Regions from separate parts of the Streptomyces sp. HUAS MS02 genome, predicted to be linked through region 1. Evidence: riboswitches for the same ligand, from Rfam matches in the RefSeq annotation. Region 1 holds a riboswitch; each other region holds the start of a gene.
What was found. A riboswitch is a leader RNA that binds a small molecule or an ion and turns the genes downstream of it on or off. The one in region 1 is predicted to bind cyclic di-AMP.
Positions count from the first base shown of each region.

Region 2: another riboswitch for cyclic di-AMP. It lies ahead of ACZ9QC_RS22260 (M23 family metallopeptidase); the one in region 1 lies ahead of ACZ9QC_RS15335 (C40 family peptidase).
Region 3: another riboswitch for cyclic di-AMP. It lies ahead of ACZ9QC_RS36335 (C40 family peptidase); the one in region 1 lies ahead of ACZ9QC_RS15335 (C40 family peptidase).
Region 4: another riboswitch for cyclic di-AMP. It lies ahead of ACZ9QC_RS25370 (transglycosylase family protein); the one in region 1 lies ahead of ACZ9QC_RS15335 (C40 family peptidase).

Region 1 covers NZ_CM146747.1:3,606,050-3,613,637, reverse strand. The annotation lists gene ACZ9QC_RS15355 (ATP-binding protein) at 1-263, shown strand, start outside; gene ACZ9QC_RS15350 (LuxR C-terminal-related transcriptional regulator) at 260-1,135, shown strand; gene ACZ9QC_RS15345 (C40 family peptidase) at 1,370-2,449, opposite strand; gene ACZ9QC_RS15340 (hypothetical protein) at 2,932-3,285, shown strand; gene ACZ9QC_RS15335 (C40 family peptidase) at 3,325-4,515, opposite strand; cyclic di-AMP (ydaO/yuaA leader) riboswitch at 4,525-4,696, opposite strand; gene pcrA (DNA helicase PcrA) at 4,938-7,454, shown strand; gene ACZ9QC_RS15325 (M23 family metallopeptidase) at 7,576-7,588, opposite strand, start outside.
Region 2 covers NZ_CM146747.1:5,179,036-5,186,623, reverse strand. The annotation lists gene trmB (tRNA (guanosine(46)-N7)-methyltransferase TrmB) at 1-692, shown strand, start outside; gene ACZ9QC_RS22270 (PrsW family intramembrane metalloprotease) at 770-2,128, shown strand; gene ACZ9QC_RS22265 (aldo/keto reductase) at 2,321-3,265, opposite strand; gene ACZ9QC_RS22260 (M23 family metallopeptidase) at 3,395-4,456, opposite strand; cyclic di-AMP (ydaO/yuaA leader) riboswitch at 4,467-4,629, opposite strand; gene ACZ9QC_RS22255 (PP2C family protein-serine/threonine phosphatase) at 4,939-6,042, opposite strand; gene ACZ9QC_RS22250 (GTP cyclohydrolase II) at 6,280-6,939, opposite strand; gene ACZ9QC_RS22245 (MarR family winged helix-turn-helix transcriptional regulator) at 7,177-7,588, opposite strand, start outside.
Region 3 covers NZ_CM146747.1:8,399,584-8,407,171, reverse strand. The annotation lists gene ACZ9QC_RS36345 (hypothetical protein) at 1-17, shown strand, start outside; partial or broken gene ACZ9QC_RS36340 (helix-turn-helix domain-containing protein) at 111-851, opposite strand; cyclic di-AMP (ydaO/yuaA leader) riboswitch at 1,318-1,488, shown strand; gene ACZ9QC_RS36335 (C40 family peptidase) at 1,492-1,965, shown strand; gene ACZ9QC_RS36330 (DUF6328 family protein) at 2,040-2,660, shown strand; gene ACZ9QC_RS36325 (ATP-binding protein) at 2,632-3,090, opposite strand; gene ACZ9QC_RS36320 (helix-turn-helix domain-containing protein) at 3,338-4,198, shown strand; gene ACZ9QC_RS36315 (DUF397 domain-containing protein) at 4,208-4,432, shown strand; gene ACZ9QC_RS36310 (8-amino-7-oxononanoate synthase) at 4,490-5,620, opposite strand; gene bioB (biotin synthase BioB) at 5,816-7,066, shown strand; gene ACZ9QC_RS36300 (adenosylmethionine--8-amino-7-oxononanoate transaminase) at 7,059-7,588, shown strand, end outside.
Region 4 covers NZ_CM146747.1:5,878,540-5,886,127, forward strand. The annotation lists gene ACZ9QC_RS25360 (cytochrome P450 family protein) at 1-188, shown strand, start outside; gene ACZ9QC_RS25365 (transglycosylase family protein) at 394-1,407, shown strand; cyclic di-AMP (ydaO/yuaA leader) riboswitch at 1,590-1,789, shown strand; gene ACZ9QC_RS25370 (transglycosylase family protein) at 1,794-2,468, shown strand; gene eno (phosphopyruvate hydratase) at 2,911-4,191, shown strand; gene ACZ9QC_RS25380 (FtsB family cell division protein) at 4,303-4,785, shown strand; gene ACZ9QC_RS25385 (DUF501 domain-containing protein) at 4,844-5,395, shown strand; gene ACZ9QC_RS25390 (Ppx/GppA phosphatase family protein) at 5,392-6,333, shown strand; gene ACZ9QC_RS25395 (NAD(P)/FAD-dependent oxidoreductase) at 6,816-7,588, shown strand, end outside.

The sequences.
Region 1 (7,588 bases):
CGATGGTCAATGCCGCCAAGTACGGTGGCGAGGGCGGCGCCGTGCAGGTCTACGCCGAGGTCGAGGGAAGGACGGTATTCGTGTCCGTCCGCGACCGCGGCCCAGGATTCGACCTCGACGCGATACCCGCCGACCGCATGGGCGTCAGAGAATCGATCATCGGCCGCATGGAGCGCAACGGAGGCACGGCACGGCTCCGCGCCGTACCGGGCGGCGGCACGGAGGTCGAGCTGGAGATGGAGAGGGCGGAGACGACGTCATGAGTGACGCGAACGGGGCCAACGACACTGCCGCACAGGGCGGCTCGGGCACGACGCCGAGCGGGGGACCAGGAGGTACGGCCGCGCGGGGCACGGGTTCGGCAGAGGGCCTGCCCGGCGAGCCCGCCCGGCAGGACCCGTCCGACCGGCCCACCGCGCCCGATGGTGCCGCCGCGCCCAGCGCACTCGGCGCACCGGGACCGTCCGGCCCCGGGCGGCATGTCCGGGTGGTGCTGGTGGACGACCACCGCATGTTCCGTACGGGAGTGCAGGCCGAGATCGGGCAGACGGACCGTACGGGGGTGGAGGTGGTCGGGGAGGCCCCCGACGTCGATCAGGCGGTCTCGGTGATCACGAGTACGCGGCCCGAGGTGGTGCTCCTCGATGTGCACCTGCCCGGCGGCGGTGGGGTCGAAGTCCTGCGCCGCTGTTCGTCGTTGATGGCGGACGCCGAGCAGCCCGTGCGCTTCCTCGCCCTGTCGGTGTCGGACGCGGCGGAGGACGTGATCGGGGTGATCCGGGGCGGCGCGCGCGGCTATGTCACCAAGACGATCACCGGCTCGGACCTGGTGGACTCCATCTTCCGGGTCCAGGAGGGCGACGCGGTCTTCTCTCCCCGTCTGGCCGGCTTCGTGCTCGACGCGTTCGCCTCCACCGACGCCCCGCCCGTCGACGAGGACCTCGACCGCCTCACCCAGCGCGAGCGTGAGGTGCTGCGGCTCATCGCCCGTGGCTATGCGTACAAGGAGATCGCCAAGCAGCTCTACATCTCGGTGAAGACGGTCGAGTCCCATGTCTCCGCCGTCCTGCGCAAGCTGCAGCTCTCCAACCGCCACGAGCTGACGAGGTGGGCGACGGCACGCCGCCTGGTGTGAGGCCGAAGGTCCGGCCCGGCGCCCTCGAAGTACCGTCGCGCGGCCGCTGGCGGCGAGGAGGAGGGCGAGGGCGGTGGGCGAGTGCGGTGGGCCGGGCCCGGAGCGCCCGGGTGGGACGCCGGGGTGGGTCGGCCGGGGTGGGTCCGGCCGCGCCCGCCAGCGCCGGGGCGCCCCCGCCCCCTTCCCACCCGCCACTCGGGCCCACGGCTCAGAGCCCTCGCCTCAGGGCCCCGCTCAAGCCACCCGTGTCGCGCCCGCGTACGGCATCTCGTCCAGGGGTGCCACGCGTACCGGGGCCGAGGGGTTGGGGGCGTGGATCATCTGGCCGTTGCCGATGTAGATGCCCACGTGGCTGATGCCGGAGTAGAAGAAGACGAGGTCGCCGGGGCGGAGGTCGGAGCGGGCGACGCGGGGGCCGGCGTTGATCTGGGAGTAGGTGGTGCGGGGGAGGGAGACACCGGCGGCGCGGTAGGCGGCGAGGGTGAGGCCGGAGCAGTCGAAGGCGTTGGGACCGGTGGCGCCCCAGACGTACGGGCTGCCGATCTTGGAGTAGGCGTAGGAGATGGCCGCGGCGGCGCGGGAGTTGGGGGCGTCGGATGTGGCGGAGGCGGGGGAGACCGGGCCGGTGAGGCCGCGCTGGGCCGTGGTGGAGGAGCGCGAGGCGTGCCCCGTGGTGCCGCTGCGGGTGTCGAAGCGTGAGCGGTCCTCGGTGGTGAGTCGGCCGAGCAGCTGACGGGCGTCGGTCAGCTTGGAGGTGACGGTTTTCTTATGGCGTTTCAGTTCGGTCTGCCGGGTCTTGAGCGTGCCCAGTTCGACGCGGGCGGCACCGCGCAGGCGTTCGATGTCCAGCAGTTGCTTCCGTACGCTCGCCACGTCCGCCGAGTGCCGGCTGCCGACGCGCTCGGCGAGGGCGGCGCCGTCCAGGTACTGGTCGGGATCGGCGGAGAGGGCGAGCTGCCAGGTGGGGGCGATGCCACCGTCCCGGTACTGCGCCGCCGCCAGCGAACCGAGTTCGTCCCGGGCCGAGTTGAGCCGTTCGGTGCGGCGGGCGGCCTGGTCGCGCAGCTCCTCGAGGTTCTCCTGGGCCTTGTCGGCCTTCTCCTTCGCGCCGTTGTACTTCTCGGTGGCGACCTCGGCCTCTTGGTACAGCTTGGCCACCTTCGCCCTGACCTGCTCCGGGGTGAGCTGGGGGTCGGCGTGCCCGGTGCCGTCGAAACCGGTCGCTGTCGCCGCGCCCGCGAGGGCGATCGTCGCGGCCGTGCGGGCCGTATGGCCGCCGAGCGAGCGCTGTCTGGGCTTGCGGTGCGCTGCCACGTGGAGTCCACGTCCTCTCCGTACGACCGCCGTCCGCAGTACGAACATCGTCTGTCCGTACGGACCGCCTGGGGGGAGCGGTGACGCGTCCGGCGGCGGCCCGCACAGGGGGAGCGGGACGCCGCCGGACCTTCTCGGCGGTGGTGGCCGACTGCCGCCCCTGGCCCGGGCGGCGGTGGGGAGCCGGTCACCTGAGGGAGGACGTTAAACCTGGCTGTGATGGCCCGGTAACGCGTTGTACGGAAGTGGCGCGCACCGACTGTGAGGTGACCGTATGTGACCGAGATCCTGGCCCGGCGCCGCCGACTTCACGCTGTGCGATGACCGATGCGGCGATTTCGGACCGGGCGGGTGCGTCTCGGTGCTATGGAGCGCATATATGCAAGGTCATCCGAGGGTGCCGGTCGAGGGCGCCGGTCGAAGGTTCCGGTCCGGCCGCCCCGGTGCCCGAGGGGTCTCGGGCACCTCATTAGGCTCCGCGCATGGACGTACTCATCCACATCCTCGTCGGTCTCCACATCATCGGCATCGCCTCCCTCCTGGGAGGATTCCTCACCCAGATGAAGGCGATGGGCCAGGGCGCCGCCCGCTTCGTCCCCGCCATGCTGCACGGCGCCCTCACGATGCTCGTCACCGGCGCCCTCCTCGTCGGCCTCAACCAGGCCGACGACCAGCCCGTCGACAACATCAAGATCGGCGTCAAGCTCGCGCTGCTGATCGTGATCCTCGGCCTGGTCTACGTGAAGCGCGACGAGGAGACGGTGGAGAAGCCGCTCTTCGCTCTGGTGGGCGCGCTGACCACCGCCAACGTCTTCATCGCGGTGCTCTGGACCTGAGGCAACCCTCACGGTGAGGCCCCGGGTGGCGAGCCCCGGTTACGCGGGCCGCACCACGCTGTGGATCGAGGACTCGCCGTCGTAGAAGATCGACTCCTCGCGGACGTACGTGCCCGGCTTGGGGGCATGGATCATCATGCCGTTGCCGATGTAGATGCCGACGTGACCGATGTTGTCGTAGAAGAAGACGAGGTCGCCCGGCTTGGCGTCGGCGAGGGGGACGGTGGTGCCCGCCTCGACCTGGTCGTAGGTGGTGCGCGGGAGGTCGACGCCGGCGGCCTTCCAGGCGGCCTGGGTGAGGCCGGAGCAGTCGTAGGAGCCGGGGCCGGTGGCGCCCCAGACGTACGGCTTGCCGATCTGAGCGCGGGCGAAGGCCAGGGCCTTGGTCGCCTTCGTGGCGTAGGTGGAGTCCTCGACGGGGGCGGTGGTCCCGCTGGTGCCGGGGGACGTCTCCGTGCCGGCGGTGGTCCCTCCCTGGGGCTCCTGGGTCTCCTGGGTGCTCGGGGCCTCCTGGCTGGCCTGCTGCGCCGCCTGCAGGCGCGCGAGTTCCTCCGCCTTGCGGTCGGCCTCCTCCTGCTCGCGCTGTTCGATCGCGGCGAGCCGGGCCTTCTCCTCGGCGGTGAGGGTGGAGAGCAGTTCGCGGGCCTGGGCGAGCTTCGCCTGGACCTTGGCCTTGCCGGCCTTGAGGGCGTTCTGCGACTCGGTGAGCTTCTCGAGGCTGTCGCTCGCGGTCCGGCGCTGCTCCGCCGCGTCGGCCTGCTCGGTGACGTACGCGTCGACGGCCTGCTTCTGACGGTCCGTCAGACGGTCCATCAGCTGGTTCTGGTCGAAGTAGTCCTGCGGGTTGTCCGCGAGGAGCAGCGAGGCATGGTCGGGGGCGGACGCGCCGTTGCGGTACTGGGCCGCGGCGAACGATCCCAGTTCCTCCCGCGCCTCGTTGAGCTTCTCCGTGCGCTTGGCGACGCCGTCGAGGAGGGTGTCGACCTTCTTCTTCTGCTTGGTCGTCCTCTCCTTGGCCGCGTTGTACTTCTCGGTCGCCGACCCGGCCTTGCGGTAGAGGTCGTCGACTTTCTTCCCGACTTCCTCCAGGCTCGGCCTGTCGTCGGAGGGTGCGGCGGTGGCCGTCTGGGAGAGCAGGGCCACGGAGGTGAGGGCGGCCGTGGCGAGAGCGGGGGTGCGTATGCCCGCGCGCGTCCGGCCGGTCGGACGCGGCTTGCGGTGCGGCGCCATGGTTCGGCGTCTCCTTCCGTAGTCCGCCTACCGAGTTAGCTGTCGGGTTCGGGCGCAAGCTTCGGAAGGTTTGCCCTACGACCCTTGCCGCGAGCGGCGGTCGGGTCGATTCACCCCTGAGGTCGGTGGGTCCCCGGCTCCGGCGCCACGAGAGGCGTACCGGACTCGGCGGAGGCCGTGCGGCCCGGCGACGTTCGCCGGTTGTGTCGTACGGCCCAAGAGAAGAAGCTAGCCAACTCGTGGGTCCCGTGTGAAGGTTGATGTTCGATATGCCCGATACGTTTTCGTGACCTTAGCCTCGTGCGTGCGGCAGGCGGTACGCTCGATCGCTCACCGTCGTGAGGTGAGCGCGGTGAGTGGCGGGTGTGGACTTCCCGGGGCGGCCCCTCGCTGTCAGTGGGGGCGCCTAGACTCGGAGAGCGATGAGCAGCCTCTTTGACGACAGCTTCCTGGCGGACCTCCAGGCCCCCCGCGGCCATGCGGAGGAGCCCCCGCCGCCGCCCGAGGACGATCATGTACCGGAGCCGCTTCCGGACGATCTGTTCGGCGGGAAGTTCGACGCGCCCCCGGACCGGGACGAGTACTACCGGGGCGGCGCCCCCCGCCCGGCCCTCGACGCGGCGGCCCTCCTGGACGGGCTGAACGAGAACCAGCGGGCGGCCGTGGTGCACGCCGGCTCCCCTCTGCTCATCGTCGCCGGCGCGGGTTCCGGCAAGACCCGGGTGCTCACCCACCGCATCGCGCATCTGCTCGGCGAGCGGCATGTCCACCCGGGCCAGATCCTCGCGATCACCTTCACCAACAAGGCCGCCGGTGAGATGAAGGAGCGCGTCGAGCAGCTCGTCGGCCCGCGCGCGAACGCGATGTGGGTCATGACCTTCCACAGCGCGTGCGTCCGGATCCTGCGGCGCGAGTCGAAGAAGCTCGGCTTCACGTCCTCCTTCTCGATCTACGACGCCGCCGACAGCAAGCGGCTGATGGCGCTCGTCTGCCGTGATCTGGACCTCGACCCGAAGCGCTTCCCGCCCAAGTCCTTCAGCGCCAAGATCTCGAACCTGAAGAACGAGCTGATCGACGAGGAGGACTTCGCCGCCCAGGCCGCCGACGGCTTCGAGAAGACCCTCGCCCAGGCCTACGCGCTGTACCAGTCCCGCCTCCGCGAGGCGAACGCGCTCGACTTCGACGACCTGATCATGACGACGGTCAATCTGCTGCGCGCCTTCCCGGACGTCGCCGAGCACTACCGCCGTCGCTTCCGTCATGTCCTCGTCGATGAGTACCAGGACACCAACCACGCCCAGTACGCCCTGGTCAGGGAGCTGGTCGGCACCTCCGAGCACCCGGTGGACGTGCCGCCGGCCGAGTGGGACGTGCCTCCGGCGGAGCTCTGCGTCGTGGGTGACGCGGACCAGTCGATCTACGCCTTCCGCGGCGCGACCATCCGCAACATCCTCCAGTTCGAGGAGGACTACCCGGACGCGACGACGATCCTGCTGGAGCAGAACTACCGCTCCACGCAGACGATCCTCTCCGCGGCCAACGCGGTCATCGAGCGCAACGAGTCCCGCCGCCCGAAGAACCTGTGGACCAACGCGGGCGCCGGTGCGCAGATCACCGGCTATGTCGCCGACACCGAGCACGACGAGGCCCAGTTCGTCGCCGACGAGATAGACCGACTGACGGACGCGGGCGACGCGAAGGCCGGCGACGTCGCCGTCTTCTACCGGACGAACGCCCAGTCCCGTGTCTTCGAAGAAGTGTTCATCCGGGTCGGCCTGCCCTACAAGGTCGTCGGCGGCGTCCGCTTCTACGAGCGCAAGGAGGTCCGGGACGTCCTCGCGTATCTGCGTGTCCTCGCCAACCCCGAGGACTCCGTCCCCCTGCGCCGCATCCTCAACGTGCCCAAGCGCGGCATCGGCGACCGTGCCGAGGCGATGATCGACGCCCTCTCCCAGCGCGAGAAGATCAGCTTCCCGCAGGCCCTGAAGCGCGTGGACGAGGCGTACGGCATGGCCGCCCGGTCGACCAACGCGGTCAAGCGGTTCAACACGCTGATGGAGGACCTGCGGACCGTCGTCGAGTCCGGCGCCGGGCCGGCGACCGTCCTGGAAGCCGTCCTCGAACGCACGGGTTACCTGGCCGAGTTGCAGGCATCCACCGACCCGCAGGACGAGACCCGTATCGAGAACCTCCAGGAACTCGCCGCGGTTGCCCTGGAGTTCGAGCAGGAGGCCGGTGCCGCGGAAGGCGAGACCGAGGGCGAGGCGCCGGCCGCGGCACCCGTCGGCCTCGCCGCCTTCCTGGAGCGGGTGGCGCTGGTCGCCGACTCCGACCAGATCCCCGACGAGGAGGAGGACGGCTCGGGCGTCATCACGCTCATGACCCTCCACACCGCCAAGGGCCTGGAGTTCCCGGTGGTCTTCCTCACCGGCATGGAGGACGGCGTCTTCCCGCACATGCGCGCCCTCGGCCAGACCAAGGAACTGGAGGAGGAGCGCCGCCTCGCGTACGTCGGCATCACCCGCGCACGGGAACGGCTCTACCTCACCCGGTCGACGCTGCGCAGCGCCTGGGGACAGCCCTCGTACAACCCGCCGTCGCGGTTCCTGGAGGAGATCCCGGCCACCCATCTGGAGTGGAAGCGCACGGGTGCCTCCGCGCCGGTGTCCTCGGGTCCGGCCGCCGGTATCGCGGCGTCGCTGTCGTCCTCCCGCTCCCGTTCCTCGGCCCGTGGCGCGTCCGGCTTCGCCACCCGCCGCGGCGACGAGAAGCCGGTGGTCTCCCTCGCCGTGGGCGACCGCGTCACGCACGACCAGTTCGGCCTCGGCACGGTCGTCGGCGTCGGGGGTTCGGGAGCGAACGCGGAGGCGACGATCGACTTCGGCGACACCAAGCCGAAGCGACTGCTGCTGCGGTACGCGCCGGTGGAGAAGCTGTAGCGGACGCGCCCTGTGCCCTGCGCAACGAAACACCGGGCCCCTGCCTGAGCAGGGGCCCGGTGTTTCGTGTCTGTGCGCCCCAGGCGCGTGACGGCTGCCTGTTACGTCGGGTTACGTCGGATTACGTCGGGTCC
Region 2 (7,588 bases), 1.6 Mb from region 1:
CCCTGCAGCGGCTGTGGCCCAAGTGGGGGCTCGACATCGACGGACGGTCCCTGGATCTCGTCGAGCTGTTCGGGAACGACCGGCCCGTCGTCCTGGAGATCGGCTTCGGCATGGGCGAGGCGACCGCGCAGATGGCCGCCGCCGACCCCGAGACCAATGTCCTCGCCGTGGATGTGCACACACCGGGCCAGGGCAACCTGCTGAACCTCGCGGACCAGAGTGGTCTGTCCAACGTCCGGGTCGCCAACGGCGACGCGATCATCCTGCTGCGCGAGATGCTCCCGCCCGGCTCGCTGGACGGGCTGCGGGTCTACTTCCCCGACCCCTGGCCCAAGAAGCGGCACCACAAGCGGCGCCTCATCCAACCGGAATTCCTCACCCTCGTCGCGTCCCGGCTCAGGCCGGGGGCGATCGTGCACTGCGCGACGGACTGGGAGCCGTACGCCGAGCAGATGCTGGAAGTACTCACCGCCCACCCCGATTTCGAGAACACCCGGGCCGACGGCGGGTTCGCGCCACGTCCCGGCTTCCGGCCGCTGACCCGTTTCGAGGGGCAGGGACTGGACAAGGGTCATGTGGTGAACGATCTGCTCTTCCGCCGCGTACAGCAGCGTGAGCAGGAGCGGAATCCGAAGCGGAAGCAGGACCAGGAGCAGAAGCAGCAGTCCGAACTGCCCCCCACAGGCGCCTGACGACTTGCCTTCACCGCCCGGCGGGGCGTACCACGCGCCGTCGCGGGCGGCGCCCGTCCCTCGTTAGGGTCAATGCAATGGCCACCAGTTCCCCCTACCCGACGCACCCCAGCGGCTCCACCGGTGGGTACGCGTTCAGGCCCACTCGCTGGTGGCAACGGAAGAGCGTCAGATACGGGGCGCTGATAGCACTGCTCGCGGTCTCCGGGCTCGTCATCCTCGCGCTCGTCCGGGAACAGACCGGCACGGAGGGGTTCCTCGTCGGGCTCGGGCTCGCGGTGCTGCCCGTACCTCTGCTGATGGCGGCGTTCCGGTGGCTGGACCGGGTGGAGCCCGGGCCCTGGCGGAACCTGGTGTTCGCGTTCGCCTGGGGGGCGTGCGCGGCGGCGCTGATAGCCATCGTGGCGAACAGCTTCGCGACGCGGTGGATAGCGACGGCCACGGCCGATCCCTCGCACGCCGACACCCTGGGCGCCACCGTCATAGCTCCCGTCGTCGAGGAGACCGCCAAGGCCGCCGCCGTCTTACTCGTGTTCCTGTTCAGGAGACGGGACTTCACCGGGGTCGTGGACGGGGTGGTGATCGCGGGGTTCACCGCGACGGGGTTCGCCTTCACCGAGAACATCCTGTACCTGGGGACCGCGTTCGGGACGGACCAGCTCAGCGGGGGAAGCGGTCTCGCGTCGGTCACCGCGGCCACGTTCTTCGTACGGGTGATCATGTCGCCGTTCGCGCATCCCCTGTTCACCGTGCTGACGGGGATCGGGTTCGGGGTGGCGGCGTACTCCGCGGAGAGGCAGCGGGCGCGGCGGGTGCTCGTACCGGCGGGCGGGCTGCTGCTCGCCATGGGGATGCACTCGGTCTGGAACGGGTCGGCGACGTTCGGGGAGTACGGGTTCTTCGCCGTGTACGCCGGGTTCATGGTGCCGGCGTTCGGGCTGCTGACGTGGTGGGTGATCTGGGCCCGGCAGCGGGAGCTGCGGACCGTGCGGGAGGCGTTGCCGACGTATGCGGCCGCGGGGTGGCTGACGCCGGTCGAGCCGTATGTGCTGGGGTCGATGCGGGGGCGGCGGGTGGCGCGGGAGTACGCGGCGCACCACTTCGGGAAGGCGGGGGCCCGGTCGATCGCGGAGTACGAGGTGTACGCGACGAAGCTGGCCTTCCACCGGTATCGAGGGTTGCGGGGGCGGGCCGGGGGTGACTTCGCGCTGCGGGAGCGGGAGTTGCTGTTCGAGCTGTGGCGCAGGCGGGAGCTGGCTCGGCCGGCCATGGGGTACGCGGGGCGGGAGGTGGGGGCGAAGTACGGGTACGGCCATGGGTACGGGTACGGCCATGAGTGCGGGGCGTACGGGACGTACGGGCAGCCTGTGGGGTGTGGGGCGTATGGGGCATATGGGGTGACGGCGTACCCCGCGTACAACCCCTACCGGTACTAGCGCGTTGCTGGGCTGAGAGCGGGTGGGGGCCTCGATCAGGGCTCGGGCCTGGATCGGCTGCGGGGCCGGAGCTCCGGGCGGGACGCGTTTCCGTCTGCGGCCCCCGGTGGCGCAGAACAGGACAGCTGCCAACCTCCCGGCGCCACGGCCGAGCCGCCTCCCGCTTCGCCCCTCGGCTCTGCCTTCGCCTGACTACGCCGAAGCCTCCGTCAGTTGGTTCAGTTCTTCGGGGGTGAGGGTGAGGTCCGCTACGGCCAGGAGGGCGGGGAGTTGGTCCAGGGAGCGGGCGGAGGCGATGGGGGCCGTGACGGTCGGCTGGGCGGACAGCCAGGCCAGGGCGACCGTGGCGTGGGCCGCGCCTCGGGACGTGGCGATGTCGTCCAGGGCCGCGAGGACGCGCGGGCCGGCCGGGGTGTCGAGGTAGGCGCCGGCGCCTGCCGCCCGGGGGCTGTCGACCGTCGTGCCGGGGCGGTACTTGCCCGTGAGGAAGCCCTTGGCGAGGGCGAAGTACGGGACGGCGGAGAGGCCGGAGTCGACGGCGAGGGACTGGAGGGCGCCCTCGTAGGTGTCCCGGGAGACCAGGTTGTAGTGGGGCTGCAGCGCCACATAGCGCGCCAGGCCCTCGGCGGCCGAGAAGTCCAGGGATGCCTTCAGCCGTTCGGGAGTGATGTTGGACGCGGCTATCGCGCGGACCTTGCCGGCCTTCACCAGGTCGTCGAGGGCGGTGATGATCTCCTCGACGGGGACCTCGGGCCTGTCGAAGTGGGTGTAGTAGAGGTCGATGTGGTCCGTGCCGAGGCGGGCCAGGGACGCGTCGGCGGCGGCCTTGATGTTGGCCGCCGTCATCCCCTGGTACTCGGGGTGCTGGCTCACCTTGGTCGCGATGACCACGTCGTCGCGGTTGCCGCGACTCTTGACCCACTTGCCGATGATCCGCTCGGACTCACCGCCCTCGTTGCCCTCGGCCCAGGCCGAGTAGGAGTCGGCGGTGTCGACGAAGTTGCCCCCCGCAGCCGCGTACGCGTCGAGGACGGCGAAGGACCCCGCCTCGTCCGCGGTCCAGCCGAAGACGTTGCCGCCGAGGGCGAGCGGGAAGACCTCGATGCCGGATGTGCCCAGCTTGCGAAGAGAAGTCATGTCCTACTCAACGACCGGACCGGACGCCCACATTCCTCACCGACTTCCCCATCGTTTCCCCATCGACGAACGCCGCGTGGGCACATGGGCCCACGCGGCGTCGCTGTCCGGGGTTGGTGCTGTCGGCCGTTACGGGTTGAGGCCCTTGCTGCGGAGCCAGGCCGCCGGGTCGATGCCGGTGGTGGAGCCGCCGGGGTGGACCTCCATGTGGAGGTGGGCGCCCGTGACGTTGCCGGTGGCGCCGACGCGGCCGATGACGTCGCCGGTGGCGACCTTCTGGCCGACGCTCACGCCGATGGAGGACTGGTGGGCGTACCAGATCTCGGTGCCGTCATCGAGGGTGAGGACGGTCTTGTAGCCGTAGGAGCCCTCGTAGCCGGCCTGCGTGATGGTGCCGCTGCCTACGGCCTTGATCAGGGTGCCGGTGGGGGCCGCGAAGTCGAGGCCGGTGTGGTAGCCGGAGGACCAGTACGGGCCGGCCTGACCGAAGCTGGAGGTGAGGGTGTACGAGGAGGTGGGCAGCGTGAACTGCTTGGCCAGGGCGGCGAGACGCTCGGCTTCCTTCTTCGCCGCGGCCTCCTCCTCCGCCTTCTTCTTGGCGGCGGCCTCCTTGGCCTCGGCTTCCTTCTTCTCCTTGGCGGCCTGCTCGGCGGCCTGCTCCGCGGCGGCGGTCTGCGCGGCCTCGGCGGCGGCCTTGTCGAAGGCGTCCTGCTGGGACTCGGCCTGCGCCATGATGCGGGCGCGCAGCGCCTCACCGGCGTCCGCGGTGCCCTGCTCGGTGTCGGCGGCGATCAGCCCCGCGTTGCTGAGGGGGGAGGTGGAACCCTGGGGCTCCGGCTCGTCGGCCTCGTCCTCGAAGACCGAGCCGACGTTCGGCATGTCGGGCATCGATATGGAGACGGGGGCCTTGCCGGATTGCGCGCTCGCCATCCCGGCACCGCTGACGGCGGCTATGACACCGACGCCGAGGACCGTGGAGCTGCGGGCCAGACCGTTACGGGCGAGTACGCCGGTCTTCTTGGCGACGCGGTGCCGACCGCGAACGGGACGAAGCGAATCCTCACTGGGATTCCACTCCTGCCAGGGGCCCTCGTTGTCACTGTTGTAGCTGCCGTAGCCGAACGTCTGGCTCTCGCCGTCACGTTGGGCCGGCACGAACGGGGCTTCGGTCGCGGACCGGTTCGACGCCACGTGGGCGTACTCCTTCCTTCCTTCTCGCCTACCGGGTTAGCTGACGGGTTCGGAGCAGGAAGGTCTCCTACGCGCGTAAACCGGTCGTGCGTACTGCCACGGCGGTTTCCGTGCGATTCACCCCAGGGTTGGTGGTTCCCCGGTTCCCTTGCGGGATTCGGCGCGTGAGCACGGAGCCGTCTCTTGTGACGGCTGGGACGACCGCGCTGCGTTATCGAACGTTAATAGACGCGAGTACTCCATTCCAAGCTGTTCCGAATGATCGTTCCGCTCTTCGCGCAGGACTTTACGGGTCATGAGGGGCCGAAAACGGGCGAGTTGACCTTGACTCGCGAGTAACAGTTGCTCTGACGTGACGTCAGTTGTTATACGGAGAACGGTGGAGCGGCCACGCTCGGTGACATCTCCACCCCGCGAACGCCGGACGACCACACCTACGGACGTCGGACGACCACACCTCACGAACATCGGACGACCAGATTTCACGGGCGGCGGATCGCCAGGAGGGCCATGTCGTCCGTGGTGCGGTCGCCCGTGTGCCGGCGCACCTCCTCCGCGAGCGTCGTCAGCAGGGCGCCCGGTGCGGTGAAGACACGGCCCGAGAGGCGCGCGGCCGGGTCGTAGAAGACACCGTGCGCGTCGCGCGCCTCGGACAGGCCGTCGGTGTAGAAGAGCAGCGTGGCCCCGGGCGGGAACCCGGTCTCCTCCGCGCGGTCCGGCCAGGCGCCCAGGTCGTCCATGCCGAGCGGCAGCGCGGGCCGCGGGGCGTCCAGGGTGCACATCGTGCCGTCGGCGTGCAGCAGCAGGGGCGAGGGGTGGCCCCGGTTGACGATCCGGGCGCGGCCCGCGCCGTGCGGGAACTCCGCGAGCACGGCCGTCACGAACCCCTCGTACTCCACCGCCTCGTCCCTCCGCGCGGCCTCCCGCCGCGTCCCCTCCCGGGCCAGCGCCCGTTCCAGCCGCTGGGCCACCGCTTCGAGCGTCGCCTCCTGCTCGGCCGCCTCCCGGAACGCCCCGATCAGCACCGCCACCGCGGACACCGCCCCCAGCCCCTTGCCGCGTACGTCGCCGACGAAGAGCCGTACGCCGTGGGGCGAGTCCTGCACCGCGTACAGATCGCCGCCGATCGACGCCCCGGCCTGCGCGGCCTCGTACCGGGCGGCGATCTCCAGCCCGCCGATCCGCTCCTGCGGCACCGGAAGCACGGCCCGCTGCGCCGCCTCGGCGATCTCCCGGGCGGTGGCGAGCCGGGCGTCGCTGCGGCGTGCGAGGCGGTTGATCAGTACGGCCAGTACGGCGACGGTGGTCACCGTGACGATCTCGGTGATCGCGTCCTCGGGGCCGGCGTCGTCGTAGTAGAGCCGTACGACGGTGATGCCGACCACCGACGCAGCGCCGATGACCACCGTGCCGCGCAGCGAGAAGAGCGGGGCCGCCACCAGGGGCGCGGCGGTGAAGAAGGGGACCGCGGTGAACTCGCGCGGCGTGAAGTGGTCGTAGAAGAGGCCGACGGCGATCAGCAGCACGGGAAGAACACGGGCGAGCGTACGGGCGTACGAGAACCGCCGCCCGCCCGGCTTCCGCATACCCTCCGCGCCCTCTCGCTGCCCCACGGCTACAGGGTTTCCGGGGACGGACGACGCGGCGAGTCGGCGGGGCCGAGTGGGCTAGCGGGGGAGACGGGGGGGTGGAGGGACGCGGAGGGCGGACGGGTTCAGCCCATCGGGAGGCCGGGCGCGCCCAGCCATCGGGAGGCCGGGAGGTGCTCAGCCCATCAGGAGGGCGGGCGGGTCGGTCGAGGCCGTCGGGAAGCCGGACGAGGCTCAGCCCGCCGAGAGGCCGGTCAGTCCTGTCGCGCCCGTCAGCTCGTGCAGGGGGAGGGTGTGCTGGGTCTGGAGGACCTTGGCGCGCAGGTAGCGGACGTTGTGGGCGGTGGTGAAGACGCCCGTGGGCACGCGGTCTCGCACGGCCACACCGAGGTCGCGCAACTGCTGCGCCTTGTCGGGGTTGTTGGAGAGCAGGTCCAGCTCGTCGATGCCGAGGGCACCCAGCATCTGGGCCGCCGCCGTGTAGTCGCGGGCGTCCTCCGGCAGCCCGAGCGCCGCGTTCGCCTCGTAGGTGTCGAGGCCCTGGTCCTGGAGGGCGTACGCGTCGAGCTTGTTGTAGAGGCCGATGCCCCGGCCCTCCTGGCGGAGGTACAGGAGGACACCGCCGCGGTCGGCGATCCGCTCCACCGCCTCGCGCAGCTGCGGACCGCAGTCGCAGCGGGCCGAGCCGAACACGTCGCCGGTCAGGCACTCGGAGTGCAGCCGGACCAGCGGGGCCGTGCCGGGGGCGGGGTCGCCGAGGACGACCGCCAGGTGCTCCCGGCCGTCGACGAGGTCGTGGAAGGTGACCAGTTCGGCGTCGACGCCGTAGCCGTCGTGGAAGCGCAGCGGTACCCGGACGCGGGCACGCGGGGTGGCAGCGGGAAAGTCGGGCATGCGGGTTCTCCGGTCCTGGTGCGGGCGTCACTGTGCTTCAGTTTTGAAGCACAGCGCTCGCAGTGACTCTAACCCGTGCTTCAAATTTCAAGCAACAGGATTGGGGATACGTCACATTCCCGTCACGCGAGGCCACGCTCGACCGTCACACGCGAGGCCCTGCCCGGCCGTCACGCGCGAGGCCCTGGCCGACTGTCACGCGGTCCCCTCGGCCGTCACACGCCGTCCGCTCGGCCGTCACGCACGATTGCCCTCGTCCTGCTGGCCGGACGAGCAGGCGCGGCGGCGCCACGGGAGGTCGTCCGAGGCGGGGGCCGTCCGGGAATCCCCGCCCTGGATCGCCGTCGCGATGGCCGCGCAGATCTCCTCGAACTGGCCGATCTGCTCGGGGCTGAGATGGTCGAAGACGGCACGCCGCACCGTCTCGACATGGCCCGGCGCCGTGCGCTCCAGCAGGGTCATGCCCTCGTCGGTGAGCACGGCGACACTGCCGCGCTTGTCCCACTTGCAGTCCTCGCGCCGCACCACGCCGTCCTTCTCCAGCCTGGTCACGACATACGTCAGCCGGCTGCGCGTGATCTTCAGCCGCTCGGCGAGCTCGGTCATCCGCATCCGGCGCTCCGGCGCCTCGGAGAGGGCGGACAGCACC
Region 3 (7,588 bases), 4.8 Mb from region 1:
GGGTGTGGGCGGCCTGACCAGCCGCTGTGCACATACGGCACGAGTGCGGGGCCGGGTCCGCCACAGGTCCGGCCCCGCACGTGAGTGAACCCCGTTGCCAGTGGCCCTCACTACTGTGACCGCACCTGATCGGGACGATCACTCGGCAGGGTTGCCGGCGGAGTGCCAAGGAGGAGTCCCTTCCGGACGAGGACACCTTCGGAATGCTCGCCGGATGGCGAGGGCTGGTCTTCCCATCTTCCCAAGGCGGGGTGGAATCCGGCGGAGCGTGGCCTCCCAGACTTTCCGCTTCGGGTGAACTGCCGCAGCGGCCCGAAGTGCGCCTCGATCGGCTTGACCCAGGACGCGGTCGGCGTGAAGAACAGCTGGACGCGGTTCTTCCTCGCCCAGCGGCGGACCGTCTCACCCTTGTGGGCGGACAGGTTGTCCAAGAAGACGTGGATGGGGCGCCGTCCGGTCGGGCGGCCCGGATCGACCTGAGCGCTGCCAGTGTTCGCGGCACCCTTCTTCCGGCGGTTGATGCCCCAGAGCGTGTCGTCGCCGACCGAATAGCAGCCGTGGAAGTACCGGACTCCGTGGGTGCGGTGCAGCAGGAGGGGACGGCCTCCCGCCCACCGAGGGTCCAGGCAGGCCAGGCCGATCTCGTTGAACCGATGGATCGCATCGCGCACGGTGTCCTCGTCGGCCTGCACCAGCTGGGCGATCACCGGGAACCGGTTCCCGCCGGCGGACGTCAGTTGCATCATCGCGTGTCGGAAGCGCACCGAACTGCTGCTGCCCCGGCACACGATCTGCTGCAGCTTCTGCCCCTCCTGGTCGGTCAACCTGCGCACGCGGACAGGCTCAGCCACCGCACCCCAGCACTCGGATCGGACATACCGCACATCCGTCCGCCCCGCCCACCAACCCGGCGAACCAATGTGGACAGAGCACCAGAGCGTCTGAACCGATCCCGGGGCGCTCGCCGTACTACTGACGGAGCGTCCGGTCCAGGTTTCGCGCCGTCCGGACGGCCTACTGCGATCGACCCATCGGCCCATACGTCGTGAGGACCTGTCAAGTTGCGCAACACGCCTGGTACCGGGCCGGAATGCACCATTCCGGTGCTGGTGCGGACCTCCTCGACCGCCTGGACACAACAGCCGAAAAGGGTCTGTCCACCCGAACGGGCGAGTGGTGAGTAAGACCACAAATCCACGGTTCCGTTGGGATTTTCGGACTTCAGTGCGTCAAGATCCCTTCCTGACGACAAGCCCCCGCCGCAGCGGCGGGGCGATCCGGGTGGACGCCGAGTCCTGCCGCCGCCCGGATGACCGGTCGACAGAAGTGCATCGGCAGGAGTGGAGGACCCAAGCACGACGGGTCGCCGGAACGGTCAAGCCATGACCGCGCCGAGCAGCCCTTGGGGTGAAGCCGCGTCAGCGGCCGGGCAACTTCGCCAGCCCGAATCCGACAGGTCATCCTTCACAGGCGGCTGACGAAGGGTTGCGCATGACTGCGCTGAATCGTGTCCCGTCGCTGTTGACCCGGGCCGGCACGGCCTCGGCTCTGACCATCGCCGCTGTCAGCGGCAGCATCGTGGTCCCGGGCGTCGCAGCCGACGCCGAGGCCGCCACGGTGGCGTCGAAGGCACTCAAGGTCGCGGCTTCCAAGAAGGGCTCCCCTTACAAGTACGGCGCCACGGGCCCGAGCAGGTTCGACTGCTCAGGGCTGACGCTCTACTCGTTCAAGAAGGCGGGCAAGAAGCTGCCCCGTACTGCTCAGCAGCAGTACAACAAGACGAAGCACATCTCCGCGAGCAGCCGCAAGCTCGGAGACCTCGTCTTCTTCCACTCGGGCTCGAACGTCTATCACGTCGGTATCTACGCGGGGAAGGGAAAGATCTGGCACTCGCCGAAGACGGGTGACGTCGTCCGGCTGCAGAAGCTCTGGACGAAGAACGTCTGGTACGGCCGGGTCCGCTGACCCACGTGGGGGCGGCGGGGAGCTCCGCCGCCCCCACGGGCGTGCGACCGGCGGTTTTGGATACCCGTTCGACCATGGCCGACGAACGCACCCGCCCCGCACGCAACGAGACCCCACTCGAACGCGCCGACCGCAATTTCTCCGAACTGCTGCAGGAACTGCGCGTCACCCAGACCGGGGTGCAGATCCTCTTCGCCTTCCTGCTGACGCTGGCCTTCACCCCGCGCTTTCCGGACCTGGACTCCGTCCAGCGCGCCACGTACGTCATCACCCTGCTGCTCTCGGTCCTCGCGGCGACGCTCTTCACCGCCCCGGCCGCCCTGCACCGCTCGCTCTTCCAGCAGAACGCCAAGCCCGTCATCGTCCAGGTCTCGTCGAGGCTGGCCACCGCGGGCCTGATCGTGCTGATGCCGGCCTTCACCGGATCCGTCCTGCTCGTCGTGGACGTGACGCTCGGCCGGACTGCCGGGATCGCCGCCGGGGCCGGCACCCTCCTCGTGTGCCTGAGCCTGTGGGCCGTCCTCCCGAAGCTGGTGGGCCGTGTCTCCGACCGCTACGGCTCGACTCCGACCACGCCCGCACGTCCCCCCGCGCCCGCACCGTCATCGAGGACGCCTCAGGGCCCGGACACGAACGCGGACACGGAAGACACGAACTGGGACGCCGTCACGTCTCCTGCGGACCGCCCGCGCTGACCGGCTGGGCCGGGACCGTCCAGGGCAGTTCGATCGCCACCGTCTTGCCGCCCTCCCGGGTGGGTCTGACGCTGAGCCTGCCCCCGCACTCGGCGGTCAGCCAGCGGATGATGACCATGCCCCGGCCGTTGTCCTGCTGGACGGCGGCCGGGAGCCGTTTCGGAAAGCGTGGATGGCTGTCGGTGACGCCGATGCGCAGCTGCTCGTCCCGGTCGAGGGCCATGTCCACGGTGAAGGTGGGCGACTGACCGAGGGTGTGCTGGACGGCGTTGGTGGCGAGCTCGGACACGATCAGGCGCACGGTGTCCGCGATGTCGGTGTCGCCCGGCAGACCCCATTCGGCGAGCACGCCGGCGACGTAGTTCCGGGCGGCGGACACCGAGGCGGGATCGCTCGGCAGAGTGACGGATGCTTCCAGGTGATCTGCCATGGCGAGGCGTCCCTTTCCCACGGGACCGGATGTCCGACAGGGAGCGGATGGTTCGACTACGGTCCCGGACTGGTGCTTCGCGCCAGACTGCCACTACCTGGGCTGTCACGGGCACGATCCACCAAGATATGCATATATCTGTCGCTCGAAGCGGTGAACTATCCGACGGCCGACCGTATTTCGGTGGGGGTTTCGTCCATCCTCTGTCGTCACCCCGACTTCGCACGCCGGGCGGAAGGAGAATCCCATGCAGTACGGTCCGGCGGTGCGCCGCCGCAAGCTCGGTGCCGAGTTGCGTGTCCTGCGCACCCGTTCCGCGCTCACCAGCATCGAGGCGGCCCACCGCGTGGGCTGGCACCAGTCCAAGGTGAGCCGGATCGAGACGGGCGCGAGCGGGGTGAAGCCCGCGGACGTACGCAAGCTCCTGGACGCGTACGGGGTCCGCGACGCCGAACTGCGGGAGCTGCTCCTGGCGCTGGCGGGCTCCGAGGACGGCGGCGGGCGGCACAACTGGTGGCACGCGTACCGGGGCGTACTGCCGCCGACGTACCGGGACTTCATCAGCCTGGAGTCGCAGGCCGGGGGGATGCGGACGCTGGAGACCTCCGTGGTGCCCGGACTGCTGCAGATTCCCGAGTACGCGCGGGCGGTGACCCGGGCCGCGGTGGAGGGGCTGGAAGACGACAAACTCGACGCGCTCGTGGAGGTGCGGCTCGCGCGGCAGGAAGTGCTGCGCGCGAACCCGCCGCTGAAGCTGAGCGCCGTGCTCGACGAGGGCGTTCTCCGACGTGAGGTGGGCGGTCCCGAGATCATGGCCCGGCAACTGGGCCGGCTGGTCGAGGCGGCCCGGCTGCCTCAGGTGCGACTGCAGGTGCTGCCGTTCACTGCCGGGGCGCACATCGGCGTCACGGGCCCTTTCGTAATTTTCTCATTTCGGAGCACATCTGATCTGGACGTGGTTGTTCTCGACCACTTGACGAGTAGCCTCTACCTCGAACGGAAAGAAGACCTCAAGGCGTATGTCGAGGCCTTCAACGCCCTTCAGATCCACGCCCTTTCGCCCGAGGACTCGTTGGATTACATCGCCGGGTTAGCCGCCGGCGCGTAAGGAGGCACCATGTCCGCACTGCCTCGGAACGTACCCACCAGTACCGAACTGCACGGAGTGCGATGGCTGCGCAGCAGTCGCAGCACGGGGATGAACAACTGCGTGGAGACGGCCCGTCCCACGTCCGGCCGCTGGGCCGGCCTGGTGGCCGTACGCGATTCGAAGAACACGGCGGGGCCCGCCCTGCTGTTCGACCCCGACGCCTGGGAGGGATTCATCACCACGCTTCGGTGACCACCGCCGACGGCGTGCGCACTTCCGCTTACGGCGACGCTCGGCCCTGACGCCGACTCACGGCCGCGTATCGCCGATGATCCCCACGGCTCGGTCGATCTGCTCCCGCGTGAGATCCGCGCGGGCGGTCAGCCGCAGCCGCGAAACGCCGTCCGGTACGGACGGTGGACGGAAACAGCCGACGGCGAGACCCGCCGCACGGCAGTCCGCCGCCCACCGCACCGCCTGATCCGGCGACGGCGCGCGTACGGAGACCACGGCGGCGTCGGGCCGCACCGCTTCATGGCCCGACGCCGTCAGCCGTGTGTGCAGCTCCCGGGCCACCTCGCGGGCCCGCGCGGCGCGCTCGGGCTCACGGCGCAGCAGCCGGAGCGCGGCGAGCGCCGCTCCGGTCGCCGCGGGGGCGAGGCCCGTGTCGAAGATGAACGTCCGGGCCGCGTTGACCAGGTGGTCGATGACCTTCGCGGGGCCGAGCACCGCACCGCCCTGGCTGCCCAGCGACTTCGACAGCGTGACCGTCACGACCACGTCGGGGGCGCCCGCGAGCCCCGCCGCGTACGGCGCGCCCCGGCCGCCGTCGCCGAGGACACCGAGGCCGTGCGCGTCGTCCACCACGAGCCCGGCGCCGAACTCACGGCAGGCAGCGGCCAGTCCGGTCAGCGGGGCGGCGTCGCCGTCCACGGAGAACACCGTGTCGGAGACGGCGACGGCAGGCGCCCCGCCGCCGGTGGCGAGCGCCTTGCGGACCGCCTCCGGGTCGGCGTGGGCCACGACCTGGGTGGTGCCCCGGGCCAACCGGCAGCCGTCGATGAGGGAGGCGTGGTTGCCCGCGTCCGAGACGATCAGCGAGCCGTGCGGGGCGAGCGCGGTGACGGCGGCGAGGTTGGCCGCGTAACCGGAGGAGAAGACGAGGGCGGCCTCGAAACCGCAGAAGTCGGCGAGTTCCCGCTCCAGCTCACCGTGCAGCTCGGTGGTGCCGGTGACGAGCCGGGAGCCGGTGGCGCCGGCGCCCCAGCGGCGCGCGGCCTCCGCGGCGCCCTCGGTGATCTCGGGGTGCCGGGCCAGACCCAGGTAGTCGTTGCTCGCGAGATCGAGGAGCGGCGAGTCGGCGGGGCGGGGGCGCAGGGTCCGCACCAGCCCGGCCCGGCGGCGCGCCGAGGCCTGCTCGTCGATCCAGCCGAACGCCATTGGTCCTCCGGTTTGATGTGCGGCCCGCAGCGCCGGGCCGTCGTGGACGGCTCGGCGGGGGCTTTTGTAGGCAGTGCACAGACACTAACGGCCGGACCAGCCGCCCACGATGTGGCAATACCCACACGTCGATCCCACTCTGTTGTCCGAAGCCTCCTTGGCCGGGAGCGGTCCCGTAGGACAGGATCGGCTCTCATGGACCTGCTGAACACGCTGGTGGACAAGGGGCTCCGGCGAGAGCCGCTGAGCCGTGCCGAGGCGCTCGCCGTTCTCGGCACCTCCGACGACGAGCTGTTGGACGTGGTGGCCGCGGCCGGGAAGGTACGCCGGCACTGGTTCGGGCGCCGGGTGAAACTGAACTACCTGGTGAACCTCAAGTCGGGCCTGTGCCCCGAGGACTGTTCCTACTGCTCGCAGCGGCTCGGCTCGACGGCCGGCATCCTCAAGTACACCTGGCTCAAGCCGCACGAGGCCTCCGAGGCCGCCGCGGCCGGGCTCGCCGGGGGCGCCAAGCGGGTCTGTCTGGTGGCCTCCGGGCGCGGCCCGACCGACCGGGACGTGGACCGGGTCTCGGACACCATCAAGGCGATCAAGGACGGCAACGAGGGCGTCGAGGTGTGCGCCTGTCTCGGTCTGCTCTCCGACGGCCAGGCGGAACGTCTGCGGGAGGCGGGCGCCGACGCCTACAACCACAACCTGAACACGTCCGAGGCGACGTACGGCGAGATCACGACGACGCACACGTACGCCGACCGGGTGGACACGGTCCAGAAGGCGCACGCGGCCGGTCTGTCGGCCTGCTCGGGGCTGATCGCGGGCATGGGCGAGAGCGACGAGGACCTGGTCGACGTGGTCTTCTCGCTGCGCGAACTGGACCCGGACTCGGTGCCGGTGAACTTCCTGATCCCGTTCGAGGGCACCCCGCTGGCCAAGGAGTGGAACCTGACCCCGCAGCGCTGTCTGCGGATCCTGGCGATGGTGCGGTTCGTCTGCCCGGACATCGAGGTACGGATCGCCGGCGGCCGCGAGGTCCATCTGCGCACGATGCAGCCGCTCGCCCTGCACCTGGCCAACTCGATCTTCCTCGGCGACTACCTCACCAGCGAGGGCCAGGCGGGCAGGGCCGACCTGGAGATGATCGCGGACGCCGGGTTCGAGGTCGAGGGCACCGACCAGGTGACGCTGCCGCGGCACCGGGCGACAGCGGCCGCCGGTGGGGGCTGCGGGTCCGCGGAGGGCGCCGGGTGCGGATCGCACGCCGGGGGCGGTTGCGGATCGCACAAGGACGAGACCGCGGGCGCGGGTTGCGGCTCGCACGCGGGGGGCGGTGTGTGCGGTTCCGCCGACCGGGCCCCGGCCGCCGCGACCCCGGCCGGGGAGGCCCGTACGGATCTGGTGGCCGTACGCCGCCGGGGCGCCGGAACCGACCTCGCGCCCAATGCCTGAGGTGACCGGCCTGAGCCTGCCCGAGTCGTCCGGTCTGAGCGTGCCGGAGCTGGTGGAGCTCGACCGGCGGCATGTGTGGCACCCGTACGGGCCCATGCCGGGCCGGCAGGAACCGCTCGTCGTGGAGTCGGCGAGCGGGGTCCGGCTGAAGCTCGCGGACGGTTCGGGCGAGCTGGTCGACGGCATGTCGTCGTGGTGGTCGGCGATCCACGGCTACAACCACCCCGTCCTGAACGAGGCGGCGCGCGAGCAGCTCGGCCGGATGAGCCACGTCATGTTCGGCGGGCTCACCCACGAGCCCGCCGTGCGGCTGGCCAAGCACCTCGTCGACATGTCGCCCGAGGGTCTGGAGCATGTGTTCCTCGCCGACTCGGGGTCGGTGTCCGTCGAGGTCGCGGTCAAGATGTGCCTGCAGTACTGGCGCTCGCTCGGCCGCCCCGGCAAGCGGCGGCTGCTGACCTGGCGCGGCGGCTACCACGGCGACACCTGGCAGCCGATGTCGGTGTGCGACCCCGAGGGCGG
Region 4 (7,588 bases), 2.3 Mb from region 1:
GTCTCGGCGCCCCCCTCGCCCGCCTCGAAGGCCAGACCGCGCTGGCGACACTCCTCAGCCGCCTCCCCGACCTTCGACTCGCGGTGGATTCAGCCGATTTGAGATGGCGAGGAGGGCTCATCATGCGGGGATTGCGCACGCTTCCGGTGCAATTCACCCCGCAGGGGCGGTTCGTGGGCGGCGCGTGAACGGTACGTAGTAGTACCCGGGCAGCCCGTAGCAGTAACGCATTCCATGGCGGAAAATGACGCTCCCTCAACTCTGTGATCTTCACGTGATCTGCGCTGCATTAACTTGTGACAACTGATCGACTGCGGCTACGTTCACACGTCAGTGCGAAGGGGTCATCACGCCCTTCGCACCGGTCACTGCTGTCGTGTGAAAGGCAACCGCATGCTCTCCGGGAACGGTCGTCACCGTCGCCCCCGTCAGGCGCCCGCCCTCCTCGTCGCGGCCGGAGTGACCGGCTCGGCCATCGCGATCCCCCTGCTCGGCGCCACCGGCGCGAGCGCGGCCGACGGGACCACCTGGGACCAGGTGGCGGAGTGCGAGAGCGGTGGCTTCTGGAGCGCGGACACCGGGAACGGGCGCTACGGCGGCCTCCAGCTCACCCAGGCGAACTGGGAGAAGTACGGCGGCCTCGACTATGCGACCAGCGCCGACCAGGCCAGCCGTTCGCAGCAGATAGCCGTCGCCGAGAAGGTGCTCGCCGACCAGGGCGTCGGCGTCTGGGCCACGTGCGGTCTGCTGCACAACCTCGGTGGCGACTCCGGTTCGGCCGACGTGGACACGGGCGTTGCGGACGACTCGGCGAAGTCGGGCGGTTCCTCCGATTCCTCCGATTCAGCCAACTCGTCTGGTTCTTCGGATTCGTCAGGTTCATCTGATTCGTCCACTTCGGCCGGGAAGGGTGACGGGTCCGACTCGGCCGAGCCCTCGGACTCGACCGGCTCGACCGCCGACGGCTCCACCGAGGCCGAGGTCGAGGCCGGCGCGGACGACTCCGCGACCTCCGAGGGGGCAAAGTCGGACAAGTCTGAGCAAAGCGACAAGTCTTCGGCCGGTGAGAGTGATGCCGGTACCGGTCGCCACCGCGGCGCCAGCGCCGACGAGAGCGCCGCCGTCGACGCGGAGGCCGGTGTGGACGCGACCGAGGGCTCCCGCGCCGCCGACCCCACCCCCTCCGGCCGTCACGCCTCCCGTGGCGGCGACGCGGCGCAGGCGGCCACGGACGGCGCGTACACCGTCCGTGCGGGCGACAGCCTGACGCGGATCGCCAACTCGCTGGACCTGACCGGCGGGTGGCGCGAGCTGTACGCCGAGAACGAGACCACGGTCGGAACCGACCCGGACCTCATCCTTCCCGGTCAGACCCTCGAAGTCGGTGCCGAAACGGGCGAAAAGTAGCGAGAGTTCGGGTCACCATTCGCCCCTGAATGCCCGTTTTGATCTCCATGGGAGATGAATCACAGACCCCCTGATCGTCTTTGAAATTCGGGCAATCACCTGTTTACGGTCGTGACCGCTCGCCACAGCGGGCCCCTGCGGTCGGTACGCCGAATCCTGCCAACGGCCGCAAGGAACAGTCGTCGCGTCAAGCGCCGTAGGCAGGAGCGGGGGACCCAAGGTAAGTGCCGGGTCCGGTGGTTGCGGCCCTTCGGGGGCGTACGTCCGGAACCGGCTCGGGGTGAAGCCGCGCCATGTGAGCCGAGAGGCGAGCGGACGCGGCCGGGCAACTCAACCGGCCCGAACCCGACAGCTCACCTCGCAGGCGTCGGTGAGGGGATCTCTCCATGCTGTTTTCCAGCAAGGGCAAGCACCGTCGCCCGTCCAAGGCTGTTCGCGCCATCGCCGTCGCCGGTGTCACCGGCGCCGCCGCCGTCGCCGCCCCGCTGATGGCCGCCGGCAGCGCCTCCGCCGCCACCGCCTCCGAGTGGGACGCCGTCGCCCAGTGCGAGTCCGGCGGCAACTGGTCCATCAACACCGGCAACGGCTACTACGGCGGCCTGCAGTTCGCGGCCTCCACCTGGGCCGGCTACGGCGGCACGCAGTACGCCTCCACCGCCGACCAGGCGACCAAGGCCCAGCAGATCGCCATCGCCGAGAAGGTCCTCGCGGGCCAGGGCAAGGGCGCCTGGCCGGTCTGCGGCAAGGGCCTGTCCAGCGCCTCGTACGACGGCGCCGCCGCCTCCTCCTCGAACTCCGGCACCTCGCAGAAGAGCACCGAGAAGAGCGGCGAGGAGACCCGCGCCTCCCGTTCCTCCGAGCGCGCCACCGTCGAGACCCCGACCGGCAAGAAGGTCAAGAAGGGCGACGGCGAGTACAAGGTCGTCAGCGGCGACACCCTCAGCGGCATCGCCGAGAAGAAGAACGTCAAGGGTGGCTGGGAGAAGCTCTTCGAGCTGAACAAGGACATCATCGACGACGCCGACTTCATCTACCCGGGCCAGCAGCTCCACCTGAGCTGACCCCGGGCGAGGACGACGACTACCACACGCCTGCCGTCCCCCACGGCCGCCCCCATGGCCGGGCAGGCGGGGCTGGTTCGGCCGGGCCGAGAAATTCGGGCCGCTTCCCGGCTGAACCACAGCCCGCTCACATCCGTGTCCTCCATAGTGAAGACCTCGTGAGGCCGTCCCCCGTCCCCACGAGCTCCCCGCCCCGGTGCGCATTCCCCCGTACGCACCGGGGCGGGGTTTTTCATGCCCGTGCACCTCCAGGCCCGCCCCGCGGGACCCTTCCCGTTCACTTTCTGGCCCACCCCCCTTTGTTCCGGACTGAAACAATGGGTACGGTCTGTCTGTCCACGGGACGGTCGGTCGGCTGCCGACGCGCCCGGGGCGGTTAGGCTCTAGTCGCAAGGCCCGCGGGCCCCGCACTTCCGCGTCACATCCCATGAAGGAGATGCTCGTGCCGTCCATCGACGTCGTCGTAGCCCGGGAAATCCTCGACTCGCGAGGCAACCCCACCGTCGAGGTCGAGGTCGGCCTCGACGACGGCAGCACCGGTCGTGCCGCCGTCCCGTCCGGCGCCTCCACCGGTGCCTTCGAAGCCATCGAGCTCCGTGACGGCGACCCCAACCGCTACCTCGGCAAGGGTGTCGAGAAGGCCGTCCTCGCCGTGATCGAGCAGATCGGCCCGGAGCTCGTCGGCTACGACGCCACCGAGCAGCGCCTCATCGACCAGGCGATGTTCGACCTGGACGCCACCGACAACAAGGCCTCCCTCGGCGCCAACGCCATCCTCGGCGTCTCCCTCGCCGTCGCCCACGCCGCCTCCGAGGCCAGCGACCTGCCGCTCTTCCGCTACCTGGGCGGCCCGAACGCGCACCTGCTGCCCGTTCCGATGATGAACATCCTGAACGGCGGCTCGCACGCCGACTCCAACGTGGACATCCAGGAGTTCATGATCGCCCCCATCGGCGCGGAGTCCTTCTCCGAGGCCCTGCGCTGGGGCGCCGAGGTCTACCACACCCTCAAGAAGGTGCTGAAGACCAAGGGCCTGTCCACCGGCCTCGGCGACGAGGGCGGCTTCGCCCCGAACCTGGAGTCCAACCGCGCCGCCCTGGACCTCATCCTCGAGGCCATCAAGGAGGCCGGCTACACCCCCGGCGAGCAGATCGCCCTGGCGCTCGACGTCGCCGCCTCCGAGTTCTACAAGGACGGCGTCTACGTCTTCGAGGGCAAGGAGCGCTCCGCCGCCGAGATGACCGAGTACTACGCCGACCTCGTCGAGGCGTACCCGCTCGTCTCCATCGAGGACCCGCTGTTCGAGGACGACTGGGCCGGCTGGAACACCATCACCGCGAAGCTGGGCGACAAGGTCCAGATCGTCGGCGACGACCTCTTCGTCACCAACCCCGAGCGTCTCGCCCGCGGTATCGAGGAGGGCTCCGCCAACGCCCTGCTGGTCAAGGTCAACCAGATCGGTTCGCTGACCGAGACCCTGGACGCCGTCGAGCTGGCCCAGCGCAACGGCTTCAAGTGCATGATGTCCCACCGCTCCGGCGAGACCGAGGACGTCACCATCGCCGACCTCGCCGTCGCCGTGAACTGCGGCCAGATCAAGACCGGCGCCCCGGCCCGCTCGGACCGCGTCGCCAAGTACAACCAGCTGCTGCGCATCGAGGAGATCCTCGACGACGCCGCGGTCTACGCCGGCCGCAGCGCCTTCCCCCGTTTCAAGGGCTGACGGCAACAGTAGGAAGCGTCGTACGTACGTCCCCGTACCGGTCCCGTACCGTGTGCGGGGACGTACGCGCGTGCGCGCGGGAGAAGGCAGAAGCGGAAGGGGAAGCGGGACATGGCCGTGAAGGACCGGGACCGGGACCGTTTCTCCACCGCGACCCGGCTGAAGGTGCTCGGTGAGCAGACGGCCGCCCGGGTCTACCGCTCCCAGACCAAGCGCCAGGCCCGCCGCTCCCGGCTGACCGGCCGGGCCGCGCTCCTCGCCCTCGTCCTCTGTTCGATGATCGTGGCGCTCGCCTATCCCATAAGGCAGTACGTCTCCCAGCGTGCCGAGATCGCCGACATGCAGCGGGAGCGCGAGGAGGCGCGCGAGCGGGTCGAGGAGTTGCGCGACCTCAAGGCGCGCTGGCAGGACGACGCGTACGCCGAGCAGCGCATCCGCGAGCGGCTGCACTATGTGATGCCGGGCGAGACCGGTTACACGATGATCGACCCGGACGCGGCGAAGCAGTCCCGTACGACCCAGGGGGCGGCCGACCGTCCCTGGTACACCAATGTCTGGGACGGGGTCGACAAGGCCGACGCCGCCGACAGCTGAACGGTCACCTTCGTGACCGTCAACCGATGAGCCACACCGAGGACTTGAGTAGCAGGTTATGCAGACCCCTCCGCCGCCCACCCCGCGCACCGAGCCGACCGACGCCGACGTCGAGGCCTTCCAGCAGCAGCTCGGGCGCCCGCCGCGCGGGCTGCGCGCCATCGCGCACCGCTGCCCCTGCGGACAGCCGGACGTCGTCGAGACGGCTCCGCGCCTGCCGGACGGGACGCCCTTCCCCACGACGTACTACCTGACGTGCCCGCGCGCGGCCTCCGCGATCGGCACGCTGGAGGCGAACGGCGTGATGAAGGAGATGACGGAGCGGCTGGGGACCGACCCGGAGCTGGCCGCCGCCTACCGGTCCGCGCACGAGGACTACATCGCCCGCCGTGACGAGATCGAGGTCCTGGAGGGCTTCCCGAGCGCGGGCGGCATGCCGGACCGGGTGAAGTGCCTGCACGTCCTCGTCGGCCACTCGCTGGCCGCCGGTCCCGGCGTCAACCCGCTGGGCGACGAGGCGATCGCGATGCTGCCGGAGTGGTGGGCCAAGGGCCCGTGCGTGGTGCCGGCGTCGGCGCCCGAGAAGACCGAGCAGGGGGAGGACCAGTGACCCGGGTCGCCGCCGTCGACTGCGGTACGAACTCCATCCGGCTCCTCGTCGCCGACGCCGACCCGGCCGCCGGTGAGCTGGTCGAGCTGGACCGGCGGATGATCATCGTGCGGCTGGGCCAGGGCGTGGACCGTACGGGACGGCTGGCGCCCGAGGCGCTGGAGCGGACCTTCGCGGCCTGCCGCGAGTACGCGGCCGTCATCAAGGACCTGGGCGCCGAGCGGATCCGTTTCGTGGCCACCTCCGCCTCCCGGGACGCCGAGAACCGGGACGACTTCGTGCGCGGGGTGTTCGACATCCTCGGCGTCGAGCCCGAGGTGATCTCCGGCGACCGGGAGGCCGAGTTCTCCTTCACGGGCGCCACCAAGGAGCTGACGGGCCGCACCGACCTCACCACGCCGTACCTGGTGGTGGACATCGGCGGCGGCTCCACGGAGTTCGTCGTCGGCGACGGGCGGGTGCGCGGCGCCCGCTCGGTGGACATCGGCTGCGTACGGCTGACCGAGCGGCACCTCGTCCGGGACGGGGCGGTCGTCGACCCGCCCGGGCCGGAGCAGATCGCCGCGATCCGCGCCGACATCGAGGCGGCGCTCGACCTCGCCGAGCGGGACGTGCCGCTGCGCGAGGCGCACACCCTGGTCGGGCTGGCGGGTTCGGTCACCACCCTGTCCGCGATCGCCCAGGACCTGCCCGCGTACGACTCGGCGGCCATCCACCACTCGCGGATCGCCTACGACCGGGTCCGTGAGATCACCGAGTGGCTGCTGCGGTCCACGCACGCCGAGCGGGAGGCGGTCCCGTCGATGCATCCCGGGCGGGCGGACGTGATCGCGGCGGGCTCCCTGGTGCTGCTGTCGATCATGGAGCGGATCGGGGCGGCGGAGGTCGTGGTGAGCGAACACGACATTCTGGACGGCATCGCCTGGTCCGTGGCGTAGTCCGGGGGTGACCGCCGGGGTCCTCCCGGCGGCCCGCGGACGCTTGTGAGCGAGTGTTTACTACTCACTGGTAGCCCTCGCTTGAGCTGTTCGGATAACGTATGAGCGCGTCCGAGGGGTGCTCCGGCACCTCTCGTCGACCCGGCGCCGAGAAAGTTCGTGAAGTTCTTCACAAGAGAATCGCCCCTGTTGAGCGATGTTTTGAGGCTCCGCAGAGCGTTCCGGGGCTCCAAGGGGTCAACGGGGCGCCCTCGAAGGGTTTTCGCGGGGGTCTCGTCCGTGTGAAACGGAAGGGTGGTCCAGGGCCCCCGAGAGGCCGGAACGGCAGTTCACGCGGCCTTGACAACGGTCAAACCCCCCGGCCGGTCCCCTGGTGGGCGGTGGGCCCGGCCAAAGGGGTCGCGCAGTGTATCAGAGGGCGTGGAGAAGCTTGTGAAGGGGCGCACGAGCGACCCCCGGATGGCGGGTACATACTCGATGGCATGAGCACCACGGAGCGTCCCAGGATCCTCGTAGTAGGCGGTGGGTACGTAGGCCTGTACGCAGCTCGGCGCATCCTCAAGAAGATGCGCTACGGAGAGGCGACCGTCACGGTCGTCGACCCCCGGTCGTACATGACCTACCAGCCCTTCCTCCCCGAAGCCGCCGCCGGCAGCATCTCCCCCCGACATGTCGTCGTCCCGTTGCGACGCGTGCTCCCCAAGGCGGAGGTCCTCACCGGCCGGGTCACCACCATCGACCAGGACCGCAAGGTCGCCACGATCGCCCCGCTGGTCGGCGAGGCGTACGAGCTGCCCTTCGACTACCTGGTGATCGCGCTCGGCGCGGTCTCCCGCACCTTCCCGATCCCCGGCCTCGCCGAACAGGGCATCGGCATGAAGGGCATCGAGGAGGCCATCGGCCTGCGCAACCACGTCCTCGAACAGCTGGACAAGGCCGACTCCACGACCGACGAGGACGTCCGCCGCAAGGCGTTGACCTTCGTCTTCGTGGGCGGTGGCTTCGCGGGTGCGGAGACCATCGGCGAGGTCGAGGACATGGCCCGCGACGCCGCGAAGTACTACAAGAACGTGTCCCGCGAGGACATGCGCTTCGTGCTCGTCGACGCCGCCGACAAGATCCTCCCCGAGGTCGGCCCGAAGCTCGGCCTCTACGGCAAGGAGCACCTGGAGGGCCGTGGGGTCGAGGTCTACCTCAACACCTCCATGGACTCCTGCGTCGACGGCCACGTCGTGCTGAAGAACGGCCTGGAGGT